One region of the Cronobacter muytjensii ATCC 51329 genome, then DNA from elsewhere that is predicted to be linked to it. Evidence: predicted binding sites of a transcription regulator. Region 1 holds the regulator's gene; the other holds the start of a gene.

The links. The regulator Fur, encoded in region 1, represses iron uptake genes when iron is present. The targets are predictions, from matches to a motif close to ATAATAATGAGAACNACTATCAA.
Region 2: feoA (ferrous iron transporter A) is a predicted target of Fur. The motif match lies at 3,797-3,819, and genes of this name have one in related genera.

What each region holds. Positions count from the first base shown of each region.
Region 1 covers NZ_CP012268.1:2,733,881-2,740,535, reverse strand. Annotated here, with positions in the region: gene AFK63_RS12680 (beta-N-acetylhexosaminidase) at 1-1,113, shown strand, start outside; gene AFK63_RS12675 (helix-turn-helix domain-containing protein) at 1,172-1,783, opposite strand; gene fur (ferric iron uptake transcriptional regulator) at 2,107-2,559, opposite strand; gene fldA (flavodoxin FldA) at 2,849-3,379, opposite strand; gene ybfE (LexA regulated protein) at 3,541-3,822, opposite strand; gene ybfF (esterase) at 3,950-4,717, opposite strand; gene seqA (replication initiation negative regulator SeqA) at 4,901-5,446, shown strand; gene pgm (phosphoglucomutase (alpha-D-glucose-1,6-bisphosphate-dependent)) at 5,471-6,655, shown strand, end outside.
Region 2 covers NZ_CP012268.1:2,295-8,949, forward strand. Annotated here, with positions in the region: gene bioH (pimeloyl-ACP methyl ester esterase BioH) at 1-506, shown strand, start outside; gene AFK63_RS00030 (YdgH/BhsA/McbA-like domain containing protein) at 591-860, shown strand; gene feoC ([Fe-S]-dependent transcriptional repressor FeoC) at 894-1,130, opposite strand; gene feoB (Fe(2+) transporter permease subunit FeoB) at 1,130-3,445, opposite strand; gene feoA (ferrous iron transporter A) at 3,472-3,696, opposite strand; gene AFK63_RS00055 (Tex family protein) at 4,295-6,619, opposite strand.

The sequences.
Region 1 (6,655 bases):
GGCGAAATTCAGCAGATGCACCGGGAGGCCGGACAGCCGCTCACCACCTGGCATTTTGGCGGCGACGAGGCGAAAAATATTTACCTTGGCAGCGGTTATACCGATAAAACGAAACCGGAAGCCGGGAAGGGCATTATCGATCAAAGCCGCCAGGATAAGCCCTGGGCGCGCTCGCCGGTGTGTCAGAAAATGGTTAAGGACGGGGTGGTCGCGGACGTTGAGCATCTCTCCAGCTACTTTGGCGTTGAGGTCAGCAAGCTGGTGAAAGCGCACGGCATTGACACCATGCAGGCCTGGCAGGATGGCCTTAAAGATGCGAAAGACGCCAGCGCCTTTGCCACCTCACATGTCAACGTCAACTTCTGGGACACCCTCTACTGGGGCGGTTTTGACAGCGTCAACGACTGGGCCAACAAAGGCTTTCGCGTTGTGGTCTCTAACCCTGATTACGTCTATCTCGATTTCCCGAACGAAGTGAATCCGGCGGAGAGCGGCTACTACTGGGGCACGCGCTTTAGCGACGAGCGTAAAATTTTCAGTTTCGCGCCGGATAACCTGCCGCAAAACGCCGAGACGTCGGTCGATCGCGACGGCAACGCGTTCAGCGCTAAATCCGATAAACCCTGGCCTGGCGCTTATGGGCTCTCGGCACAGCTCTGGAGCGAAGTGGTGCGTACCGATAAGCAGATGGAGTACATGATGTATCCGCGTCTGCTGGCCGTAGCGGAGCGCGCCTGGCACCGTGCCGCATGGGAGCAGGATTATCAGGCGGGGCGCGAGTATAAGGGCGGCGAAACGCATCAGGTCGATATGCAGGCGCTACAACGGGACTGGACGCGTTTTGCGAACCTGCTTGGCCGTCGCGAACTGCCGAAACTTGAGAAAGCGGGCGTGCAGTTCCGTCTGCCGGTGCCGGGCGCACGCGTGAAAGCAGGGGTATTGCAGATGAACATCAGCCTGCCTGGCGTGACGATGGAGTATTCCACTGATGGCGGCGCGCGCTGGCAGCCTTATGACGCCGCGCAACCGCCGCGCGTGACGGGCGAGGTGCAGGTACGCAGCGTAAGCGTGGATGGCAAACGCCACAGCCGGACGGAGCGCGTACAGCCGTAACGCGCTTTTTAAAAAAGCCAGCCTCCGGGCTGGCTTTTACGTGTGTTAAAGCGGTGTCTTACAGCGCCTCTGGCAGATGGTGAACGGCAAGCAGTTTGCCTTTGCTGATTTCAATATGTTTCGCGCTGCGTAGCTGGGACAAGGTTTTCATTACCATACTGCGGGAAAGATTTGTTTTTTTAACAATATAATCGGCGACGTTAATCCGGTTACGCATAAACTCATCCATCGACGCCAGACAATCGATATTGGCTTTAATCATACTGTAGCTGTTTCTGCCCAGCATAATTTCTTCCCGATAGCAAAGCATATTAATTATCCATGAGGACAAAATAAGAAGATGTAACTGGCAATGATTTTTTTCGATTTCCTGCATGAAATAATCAAAAGGAATTAACTGATAATGACATTCTGAATCAGCCTGTAATTTTATGAATTGGGATTTACCTAAATTCCGCGCCAGGCCCAGAACCGAAGGGGCGCTGCATTTTTCCAGCAACAGGCGGTCACTCTGGCGCATCAGAGAAAACTGACCGCCGCGAATGATGCAAATTTCCCCGTCTCGCAACGGGATAAGCGTATTTTTTTCCGCACGAGACCAGTTGCCGTAGCTATTGAAAATATCGGCAATGCGGTAAATCTCAGCAAGAGGTTTAGAGGGTAATACCATATTGGTTACCTTGTTTAAAATAAATTTATGTCGTTGCTGTATCTTAATGGATGCTTTTTTATTGCTGCAATAAGGGGCAGAGAAGAGGGAATGAACAACGGCAATCTTTCGTTGGCTAACCGCTTGACCGATAAAGATATTTATCTTTTCTGAATTTATATTTAATAAAATATATGTGGTTTAATTAAGCATTGTGCGCTGTATTAAAATACACATCTCTGTGTTATTAATCCAAAATGATACATGTGTATTTTCAGCGTCTGGTTTTCAGACAATAAAAAAGCCGACAAACGTCGGCTTTGGATCAGGCGTTATGGCAAGCGTTACTTCTCGCCGACCTCGTGCGCGTGTTCATTCTCGCGGCAGTCGCCATCGGCACAGTGACCATACAGATAGAGGCTGTGGTTGGTCAGGCGGATGCCGTGACGTGTCGCGATTTCACGCTGACGGGCTTCAATAGAGTCATCGCTGAATTCGATCACTTTGCCGCAATCGAGACAGATCAGGTGATCGTGATGATGCTGTTGCGTCAGCTCGAAAACGGATTTACCGCCTTCGAAGTTGTGACGGGTGACGATGCCGGCATCGTCGAACTGGTTCAGTACACGATAGACCGTGGCAAGGCCAATCTCTTCACCCATGTCAATCAGACGCTTATAGAGGTCTTCCGCACTGACATGATGATTGACCGGTTCCTGCAGCACTTCGAGGATTTTTAATCGAGGAAGCGTGACTTTCAGGCCGGCCTTCTTTAATGCGGTATTGTTGTCAGTCATGCGGAATCTGTCCTGTTGCTTAACGACTCGCCCCAGAAGGGAGCGATACATCGGATACGCCGAAGATGAATGCGTCTCATTATAGAACTGACATGCCTAAATGAAAACCGCAAGCGTCCGGCAAAAAAGAGCTTAAAAATCGTGGACCCGCCAGCGTTTTGCACGGGGAGGCCTGATAATTAAGGATGCCATTGTACAGCGTAGTGAGGGAAAGTTAAAAATTTGTAGCAATTATTTTCATTGCTTTTATCTATCAACCGGCGCGGACGGTCGCCCGCGCCGTTTATCATCAGGCGTTGATGATTTCCTGCAGGTGCAGCTCTTCGGAGACCTGTTTCACCCATTTTTCAACGCGTTCCGCCGTCAGCTCCGGCTGGCGATCTTCATCAATTGCGAGGCCGACAAAGTGATCGTCGTCTGCGAGACCTTTGGACGCTTCGAAGTGATAACCCGCCGTCGGCCAGTGGCCAACAATGGTCGCGCCGCGCGGCTCGATAATATCGCGAATGGTGCCCAGCGCGTCGCAGAAGTATTCTGCGTAATCTTCCTGGTCGCCGCAGCCGAACAGCGCGACCAGTTTACCGTTGAAGTCAATTTCTTCCAGCGTCGGGAAAAAGTCGTCCCAGTCGCACTGCGCTTCGCCGTAGTACCAGGTCGGGATGCCAAGCAGAAGAATATCGAACGCTTCCAGATCCTCTTTGCTGCTTTTAGCAATGTCATGCACTTCAGCAACGTCTTTCCCGAGCTGTTTCTGGATAATTTTCGCGATATTTTCGGTATTGCCGGTGTCGCTGCCGAAAAAGATGCCTACGATTGCCATAAGAAGAATAACCTCTTGAATCTAAATGTGATGGTGCTGGCATAACGCCCACAGATAGGGCAATCATAGCAGAACAGGTGAAGGTGCGGAAACGGTATCAGGCGCCGGGTGCACTCTCTGCTACATTGCCCCGTCCTTTTGGGTAAAATTCAGACCAGACCTTACTCCTGCAAGGCTTTCAGCTGAGCGAGGAGCATAGCTTCTATCAGCTCGCTGCGGCTGATATTACGCGCCTGAGCCAGATGGTTCAGCGCGTCCACCGCATCGGCGTTCAGCTTCAATTCCACGCGCTTAAGCCCGCGAACTTTGTCACGCTTAAGCTGGTTGCGCTTATTGATGCGCAGCTGTTCGTCGCGCGACAGCGGATTGGTTTTCGGTCTGCCCGGACGGCGTTCATCCGCGAAAAGATCGAGCGTTGTGCGGTCCGTTTGTTCTTTTGCCATGGTATGAGTATAGACAGGGGAAACAGGCTGCCGGGGCGGGCCCGGCGGTATTTCAGCGCGCCATCATACATCAGGCAGCGAAGCGCGCCAACGCATCCGGCGCGCGACGGCGCCGGTCGGTCTGTTTTTAATCAGTTTCCAGAAAACGCCGGATAGCGCGCAGCACCGCCTGCGGCTTTTCGGCATGCACCCAGTGACCCGCGCCCGCGATAACGTGCGCGCGGGCCTGCGGGAATTGCGCCAGCAGCGCTTCGCGGTGCGCTTCTTCCACATAAGGCGACGCGCCGCCACGGATAAACAGCGCCGGGCCGCGCCAGGCGGGGAGGGGTTCCCAGCCGACAATATGGGCGTATTGATTCCACAGCACCGGCACATTGAAGCGCCAGACGCCATCGACAAACGACTTCAGCAGAAACTGAATCACGCCTTCTTCCGCGATATACTGGCGCATGATATCCGCCGCCTGCTGGCGTGTTGTCGCGCCCGCATCGCTCACCGCGTTGACCGCCGCGAAAATGTCGTCGTGGCGGCGGACCTGATAATCCACTGGCGCGATATCGATAGCCACCAGCTTTTCAATGCGATCTGGCGCCAGCGCCGTTACCGCCATCGCCGCTTTGCCGCCCATCGAATGCCCGATAAGAATCACTTTCTCCAGCCCCAGCGCATCCAGCGTATCGAGAATGTCCTGCGCCATCGCCGGGTAATCCATCGTCTCGCTACGCTCAGAAAGCCCGTGGTTACGCAAATCGACCTGCACAATATTGTTATCCTGCACCAGGTCGCGGGCCAGCACGCCGAGATTGTCCAGGCTGCCAAACAGCCCGTGAATTAACACAATCGGTGTATTTTGAGTCGGTTGTTGCGCAGATTGCGTGCGGGTATTTAATTTCATGGCAAAGTTCTTTTTTGGCGACTGACAGGTTAGGTTATCATGTTGACCATTCTGCCGCCCGGCTGCAAGGTTCCAGTTAATTCCGACTTTTGCGGCCTTCCTGGTTTGACGCTATCCGCTGTTGGGTTTTAACTCTATAATCCCAATGACTTGTATTCAGAAAAGAAATCGCACTGGATTAAGATGAAAACGATTGAAGTTGATGACGAGCTGTATCGCTACATTGCCAGCCACACCCTGCATATTGGCGAAAGCGCGTCCGACATTTTACGGCGCATGTTGAAATTTTCCGCCTCCACGCAGATCGCCGCTACACCAGCCAAAGCAGAGATCCCAGCCACCGTCGCGCCCGCCGCTGACAAACCGGCCAACCCGGCGCGCGATCGCGTTCGCGCCATGCGTGAGCTGCTTCTTTCGGATGAATACGCCGAACAAAAACGCGCGGTCAATCGTTTTATGCTGGTGCTGTCTACACTCTATTCACTGGATGCAGACGCTTTTGCCGAAGCTACCGAATCGTTACATGGTCGCACCCGCGTCTATTTCGCCGGCGACGAGCAAACGCTGCTGCAAAGTGGCAACCAGACGAAACCCCGCCACGTGCCGGGCACGCCGTACTGGGTTATCACGAACACGAATACAGGCCGCAAATGCAGCATGATTGAACACATCATGCAGACCATGCAGTTCCCGGCGGAATTGATTGAGAAGGTTTGCGGCACCATTTAACTCTTGCGTCAGAAGGACCAGGCCATGGCAGTCAATAACCGTGCGGGACAGCCTGCACAACAGAGTGATTTAATCAACGTCGCCCAGCTGACCGCGCAGTACTATGTGCTGAAGCCCGAAGCGGGTAATGCGGAGCACGCGGTGAAGTTCGGGACTTCCGGCCACCGCGGCAGCGCCGCGCGTCACAGCTTTAACGAGCCGCACATTCTGGCCATCGCCCAGGCGATTGCGGAAGAGCGCGCCAAAAACGGCATCACCGGGCCGTGCTATGTCGGTAAAGATACGCATGCGCTCTCCGAGCCTGCGTTTATCTCCGTACTGGAAGTGCTGGCGGCAAACGGCGTCGATATCATCGTGCAGGACAACAACGGTTATACGCCGACGCCTGCGGTCTCTAACGCGATCCTTGAGCACAACAAACGCGGCGGCGCACAGGCTGACGGCATCGTCATCACGCCGTCGCACAACCCGCCCGACGATGGCGGCATCAAATACAACCCGCCTAACGGCGGCCCGGCAGATACCAACGTCACTAAAGTGGTTGAAAACCGCGCCAACGCGCTGCTGGCGGACGGTCTGAAAGACGTGAAACGTCTGTCGCTGGACGACGCCTGGGCGAGCGGCCGCATTCAGGAAAAAGATCTGGTGCAGCCGTTTATTGAAGGGCTGGCGGAGATCGTCGACATGGCCGCTATCCAGAAAGCGGGCCTGAAGCTTGGCGTTGACCCGCTGGGCGGCTCCGGCATCGAATACTGGAAGCGCATCGCGGAGCACTACAAGCTCAACCTGACGATTGTTAACGATCAGGTCGATCAGACGTTCCGCTTTATGCATCTGGATAAAGACGGCGCTATCCGTATGGACTGCTCCTCGGAATCCGCGATGGCGGGCCTGCTGGCGCTGCGCGATAAGTTCGACCTGGCGTTTGCCAACGACCCGGACTACGACCGCCACGGCATCGTCACGCCTGCGGGTCTGATGAACCCGAACCACTATCTCGCTGTCGCCATCAACTATCTGTTCCAGCATCGCCCGCAGTGGGGCCAGGACGTTGCCGTCGGTAAAACGCTGGTTTCTTCCGCAATGATCGACCGTGTGGTCGATGCGCTGGGCCGTAAGCTGGTGGAAGTGCCGGTCGGGTTTAAATGGTTCGTTGACGGTCTCTACGACGGCAGCTTCGGCTTTGGCGGCGAAGAGAGCGCGGGCGCG
Region 2 (6,655 bases), 1.6 Mb from region 1:
CGCTGAACGCGCCGGCCAGGGTTGAGGCGCTGGTAACCGTCGCGTCATCACCCTGTTTTCAGGCGGGTGACGACTGGCCCGGCATTAAGCCTGACGTTTTAAGCGGTTTTCAGCGCCAGCTGAGCGACGATTTTCAGCGTACGGTGGAGCGCTTCCTGGCGCTGCAAACGCTCGGCACGGAAACGGCGCGCCAGGATGCGCGTGCGCTGAAATCCATCGTCCTGGCGCAGCAGTTGCCGGGTGCCGATGTGCTAAACGGTGGGCTGGAGATCCTTAAAACCGCCGATCTGCGCGAGGCGCTCGCCGCCTGGCAGGGGCCTTTTTTACGCCTTTATGGACGTCTCGACGGGCTGGTGCCGCGCAAGGTCGCCGCACTGCTTGATGAGCGCTGGCCCGCGAGCGACTCGCTGGTTTTCGACAAAGCGGCGCATGCGCCATTCATCTCTCACCCGCGTCAGTTCTGCGACGCGCTGCTGGCGCTCAGGGCTCGCCTGGCAAACCGCTAAAAGCGAGCCATACTTTAGATGTCATTGTTATCGGGGCGTTTTTCGCAGCGCCCTTTTAAATCATCTGAACAGGAAGCCAAAAACATGAAACTACGCACGGGTATGCTGTTATCTGTTGTTCTGGGTTCGCTGTCGTTTGGCGCGCTGGCGGCGGAAGAGCTGCAAAAAGATAAAGTGAAAGAGATGAACCTGACCAAAATCGGCACTATCGTCTCTGACAAAGGCACCGCGCCGATGGATGCGAAAGAAGAGCTGGTCAAGAAAGCTGATGAGATGGGCGGCAAATATTATGTCATCACCAGCGGCGAGAAAACCGGCAAAGATATTCACGCCACGGCGGATGTTTACAAGTAACAAAAAGGGCGGGTATCGTGCCCGCCCTTCATACTAGCGCAGCCGCCACACTTCTTTACGGCAGGCTTTGCCCTCCGGGCAGCGTCGGCAACTGCCGCTCAGACAGCCCGATAATTCATCCTCCTGACGCTCCGCTTTCCCCATCGCCTCCAGCCGGCTGAGCATCGCATTAATCAGCGGCAGCGGCGCGGCAAGCTGGTCGCTAATGCGCTGCGCGTCCATTCTGCCTGACAGCGCCAGCAGATCCCGCACCTCCATCAGCGTGGCCATTAGTGGCACTCCCCGGCGGGCGTATCGCAGCAGTGCGCGTCGCGGCGCGACGCCAGCAGGCTCACATCCACCCGGCTACGCGCCCGGCGCAGCGCGGTAATCAGCGCCACGTTAAACAGCACGACCGTCAGCATCGCCGTCAGGCTGTAGAGCGGATGCGCCTGGAACGTCGCGCCCTGGTAAAACAGCGTCGCCAGCGAATACGCGATGTTCAGGCCCCAGAGAATCGAGAAGCCCATCCAGCCGCGGCTCGACTCGCGGGCAATTGCGCCCATGACCGAAATGCACGGGATATAGAGCAGCACAAACACCAGATAGCTGTAAGCGGCGGCTTCGCTGCCGAATTTAGCGCTCATCACGCCCATCGCGCCGGTGGCCATCTCGCCATCGCCTTTGCTGGCCTCGATCGGGTTTGCCAGCACGCTCAGGCTGAACGTGTCTTTCAGGCTCTGCCAGGTCTCGGTCAGCGCGCCGGTGAGTTCGTCCGTCAGGCTGAAGCTCGCGGCGTCGAACGGCGCCTCGTGGATATTTTCAGCGGTGTAGAGCGTGTTCAGCGTACCGACCACCACTTCTTTCGCCATCGCGCCGGTGAATAACCCGACGGTGGCCTGCCAGTTGTCGTCCTGCACGCCAATCGGCGCCAGCAGCGGTGTCAGTACACGGCTGACGGAGGCCAGCGCGGAATCATTAATGTTGTCCACGGTCTGGCCGCTGAACGAAAAGCTGTTAAGCGCGCCAATAAATACGCTAACCACCACAATCACTTTCCCGGCCCGCAGCACAAAGCCTTTCAGGCGCTGCCAGGTCTGTAACAGCAGGCTTTTCAGGTGCGGCACATGGTAGACCGGCAGTTCCATCACAAACGGCGTGGCTTCGCCGCGCATCAGGGTATATTTCAGCATCAGGCCCGTCAGGACCGCCATCACGATGCCGAGCAGATAGAGCGAAAAGACCACCAGCGCGCCGTCATTACCGAAAAAGGCGGCGGCGAACACCGCGAAAATCGCCAGTCGGGCGCCGCAGGACATAAACGGCGCCATCATGATGGTCATCAGCCGCTCGCGTGGGGCATCCAGCGTGCGTGCGCCCATCACCGACGGCACGTTGCAGCCGAAACCGACAATCAGCGGCACGAACGATTTGCCCGGCAGCCCCAGCGCCTGCATCAGACGGTCCATTACAAACGCCGCGCGGGCCATATAACCGGAATCCTCAAGAAACGACAGAAACAGGTACATCATGCCGATTTGCGGCACCAGCGGCAGCACGGTATTGATGCCGCCGCCGATCCCCTGGGCGAGAAACAGCGTCAGCCAGGCAGGGAAGTGCAGCGTATAGCCAACCCACTGTAGTCCGTGAATAAAAATCGCCACCGATCCCGCATCGAAAATCGGCTGCAACGCGCCGCCGATGTTAATGGCGAGCAGGAACATCAGATACATCACGCCCAAAAACACCGGCAGGCCAAGGAAGCGGTTGAGGATAATTTTATCTACCGCCGCTGTGAGACGGTGCGGCTCGGCGGTAAGGCTGTTGCTGACCGCGTCGCAAATGGCCGCGATGCTCTGATAACGGGCATCGACAATATGCAGCGCCGGGTCATCAAGCTGCGTTTCAAGCGTAGCCAGCGTCTGCGGGAGCCGGGCGGTTGCCGCGCCAGCCACGCTGCGGCTGTAGATATCGCCTTCGAGCATTTGCAGGCCGAGCCAGCGGCGCTGCTGCGCGGAAAGTTCGCCGGGCATCGCTGACGCCAGCGCGTCCGCGGCCTCCATCAGCGGCGCCGGGTAGTGCACGCGCTCAATATCCTGATTGCGCTGATGCCGGTCAATCGCCAGTTTCAGGCTGTCGATGCCGCGCGCCCGTGTGGAAACCAGCGGCACGACCGGGCAGCCGAGGCGGCTCGCCAGCGCGTCAATATCGATTCGAATGTTTTGCTTTTCCGCGATATCCAGCATGTTTAACGCCACCACGCACGGGATGCCGAGTTCCAGCAGTTGCAGCGTGAGATAGAGATTGCGCTCAAGGTTGGAGGCGTCGACCACGTTTATTAACAGATCCGCCTCGCCGCCGAGAATATAATGGCACGCGATCTGTTCATCCAGCGAGGTCTGGGAGGAGATGGTCGTCAGCGAATAAGTGCCGGGCAGGTCAACCAGCGTGACCTGATTATCGGTAGTGACGAAGCTGCCTTCCTTGCGCTCCACCGTGACGCCCGCCCAGTTGCCCACGCGCTGACGCGCGCCGGTTAGCTGATTAAACAGCGTAGTTTTACCGGAGTTCGGATTGCCAATTAAGCCGATGGTTAATTTTTTCATTTGCATACACTCAATAACGAGAGAGGTCAGCGGGCCGCTTCAACCTGCAACAGCGACAAATCTTTTTTTCGCAGCACCAGGCTTACGCGTCGGGTTTCGATATGAATTGGATCACCCAACGGTGCGACGCGTTTTACCTCAAACGACGAGCCCGGCAGCATGCCGAGCGACAATAATTTCTGGCGGTACGCCGGGCTAATTTCCCGGGCGAAACCGGTGATTTTCCAGCTACTATTCGGTGTGAATTGCATAAAACCTGCTTATTCCGGATGCGCTCAGCGGCGGTGAGCCGTGGCTATACAACGGCCGAAAGCCGATTATTGCGCGGGAAGGGATGTTAATCTGATTAAGATGGTAATGAGAATAGTTTTTATCTGCAACGCAATATTGCGGCGCAGCGATAATTTCTGAACTTTATTTGTTCTGGCGCAAAAAAATCAGCGCTGTCACGCGTCAGTAGGCGTTTTATATACCGTTATTGTTTATGATTCATAAGGTTAAATTCAATTGCGGGCGTAGTGGTGGTTTGCCTGAATATCCGCGTGTTATTTATTTGGCGCTATTGTTATTTAAATGAAAAATGTAACCGCGCACATATTTATTTTTATTTCAGAGTGTGGCGTTATTTAAATAAAGAACGTGGCGCGCAGGGGGCAGCGGCGTCGCTGTTAAAAGTGGATGCGCTGCGCTTATCCTCCCTGCGCTTATCGACTCTACAAAAAAGCTGTTGAACGTAGGGCGGGTAAGCGTACCCGTGGTCGCACATCCGACGCGCCAGCACCCGCGACAACCCGTCATCCCTGCCCAATAAAAAAGGCCGGTTTCCCGGCCTTTTACTGTCGCGGATGCTTACCGCTTTTTGCCAAACGCGGCGGCGAGCGCGTCGCTCATCGCGCTGTTGCCGCTGCTGGCGCTTTCCCGCTGTGGCTTGCGGTTCTGCGCCGGGCGGCTGTTTTGCTCGCGGTTGCTATTACCGCCGCGCCGGGCATTACCTTCGCCCGGCTGCTCATCGAGACGCATGGTCAGCGCGATACGCTTACGCTGCAAATCCACTTCCAGCACTTTCACTTTCACGATATCGCCCGCTTTCACCACGGTATGCGGATCGTCTACGAACCGGTCGGACAGCGACGAAATATGCACTAACCCATCCTGATGCACGCCGATATCCACAAACGCGCCGAAATTAGTCACATTTGTCACCGCGCCTTCCAGCACCATACCCGGCTGGAGGTCGTTCATCGTCTCCACGCCGTCGGCGAACTGAGCGGTTTTGAACTCCGGACGCGGATCGCGGCCGGGTTTTTCCAGCTCTTTGATGATGTCGGTCACGGTCGGCACCCCGAAACGCTCGTCGGTGAAATCCACCGCCCTGACGTTACGCAGCGCGCTGCTATTGCCCATCAGGTCACGCAGCGACTGTTCGGTTGCCGCCAGAATGCGTTCCACTACTGGGTAGGCTTCCGGGTGTACGGTCGAGGCATCAAGCGGGTTGTCGCCGTGGTTGATACGCAGAAACCCGGCGCACTGTTCAAACGCTTTCGGCCCCAGACGGCTTACCTTGAGCAACTGCTGGCGGTTGCGGAACTGGCCATTCTCGTCGCGCCAGGCGACGATATTCTGCGCCATCATGCGCGTCAGGCCCGCCACGCGCGTCAGCAGCGGCACCGAGGCGGTGTTCAGATCGACGCCGACGGCGTTTACGCAGTCTTCCACTACGGCGTCCAGTTTGCGCGCCAGCTGCGACTGGCTGACGTCATGCTGATACTGGCCCACGCCGATGGATTTCGGGTCGATTTTTACCAGCTCCGCCAGCGGATCCTGCAGGCGACGCGCGATAGACACCGCGCCGCGCAGCGAGACGTCGAGATCCGGGAATTCCTGCGCCGCCAGCTCGGAGGCGGAATAAACCGATGCGCCCGCCTCGCTGACAATCACCTTTTGCGCGGTCACTTTCGGGAACTGCTTCTGCACGTCGAGGAAGAAACGCTCGGTTTCGCGCGACGCGGTGCCGTTGCCGATAGCCACCAGCTCCACATTATGCTTCTCGCAGAGCGCCGCGATCACGACCGCCGCTTTCGCCGCCTGGCCGGTGTGTGGATAAACGGTGTCGGTGGCCACCAGCTTGCCGGTCGCGTCCACGACCGCCACTTTTACGCCGGTGCGCAGGCCCGGATCGAGGCCCATCGTGGCGCGCAGGCCCGCCGGGGCTGCCATCAGCAGATCGTGCAGGTTGCGGGCGAATACATTGATCGCCTCGTCTTCTGCGCGTTCGCGCAGCGTGCTCATCAGCTCGGTTTCCAGATGCATCAGCACTTTGATGCGCCAGGTCCAGCTCACCACGCCTTTACGCCAGCTGTCAGCCGGGGCGTTGTTCAGGCGCAGGCCCAGGTGATCGGTGATAATTTGCTCACAGTAGCTTTCGCGCGGCGGCTCGTCGAACTGCGGGTCGGCGTTGAGCGAGAGCTGCAATACGCCTTCGTTGCGCCCGCGGAACATCGCCAGCGCGCGGTGCGACGGCACCGTGGCGATCGGTTCATGGTGCGCGAAATAGTCGCGGAATTTAGCGCCTTCTTCCTCTTTGCCCGGCACAACAGTCGAGACCAGGTGCGCGTTTTTCCACAGGTAGTCACGGACTTTGGCGAGCAGAGCCGCGTCTTCGGCGAAACGCTCCATCAGGATATAACGCGCGCCGTCGAGCGCCGCTTTGGTGTCGGCCACGCCTTTCCCGGCGTCGATAAATTTCGCCGCTTCCGCGTCCGGTTCATGGGACGGGTTACTCCACAGCAGATCCGCCAGCGGCTCAAGACCCGCCTCGATGGCGATTTGTCCGCGGGTGCGGCGCTTCGGTTTGTAAGGCAGATAGAGATCTTCAAGCTCGGTTTTGCTCTGGGTGCCGGTAATGGCCGCCTGAAGTTCGTCGGTGAGTTTGCCCTGATCGGCAATCGATTTAAGGATAGACGCGCGGCGTTCTTCCAGTTCGCGCAGATAGCCCAGACGTGTCTCCAGCTGACGTAACTGGGTATCGTCCAGACCGCCGGTGACCTCCTTACGATAGCGTGCGATAAACGGCACGGTGTTCCCTTCATCAAGCAGGCGAATGGCAGCGTCTACCTGTTCATCCCTGGCCTGAAGCTCAGTGGCGATAATACGACTGAGCGAATTATTCATCATGGCAATATCATCTGTTAAGTACAAAAAGTCAGGGCA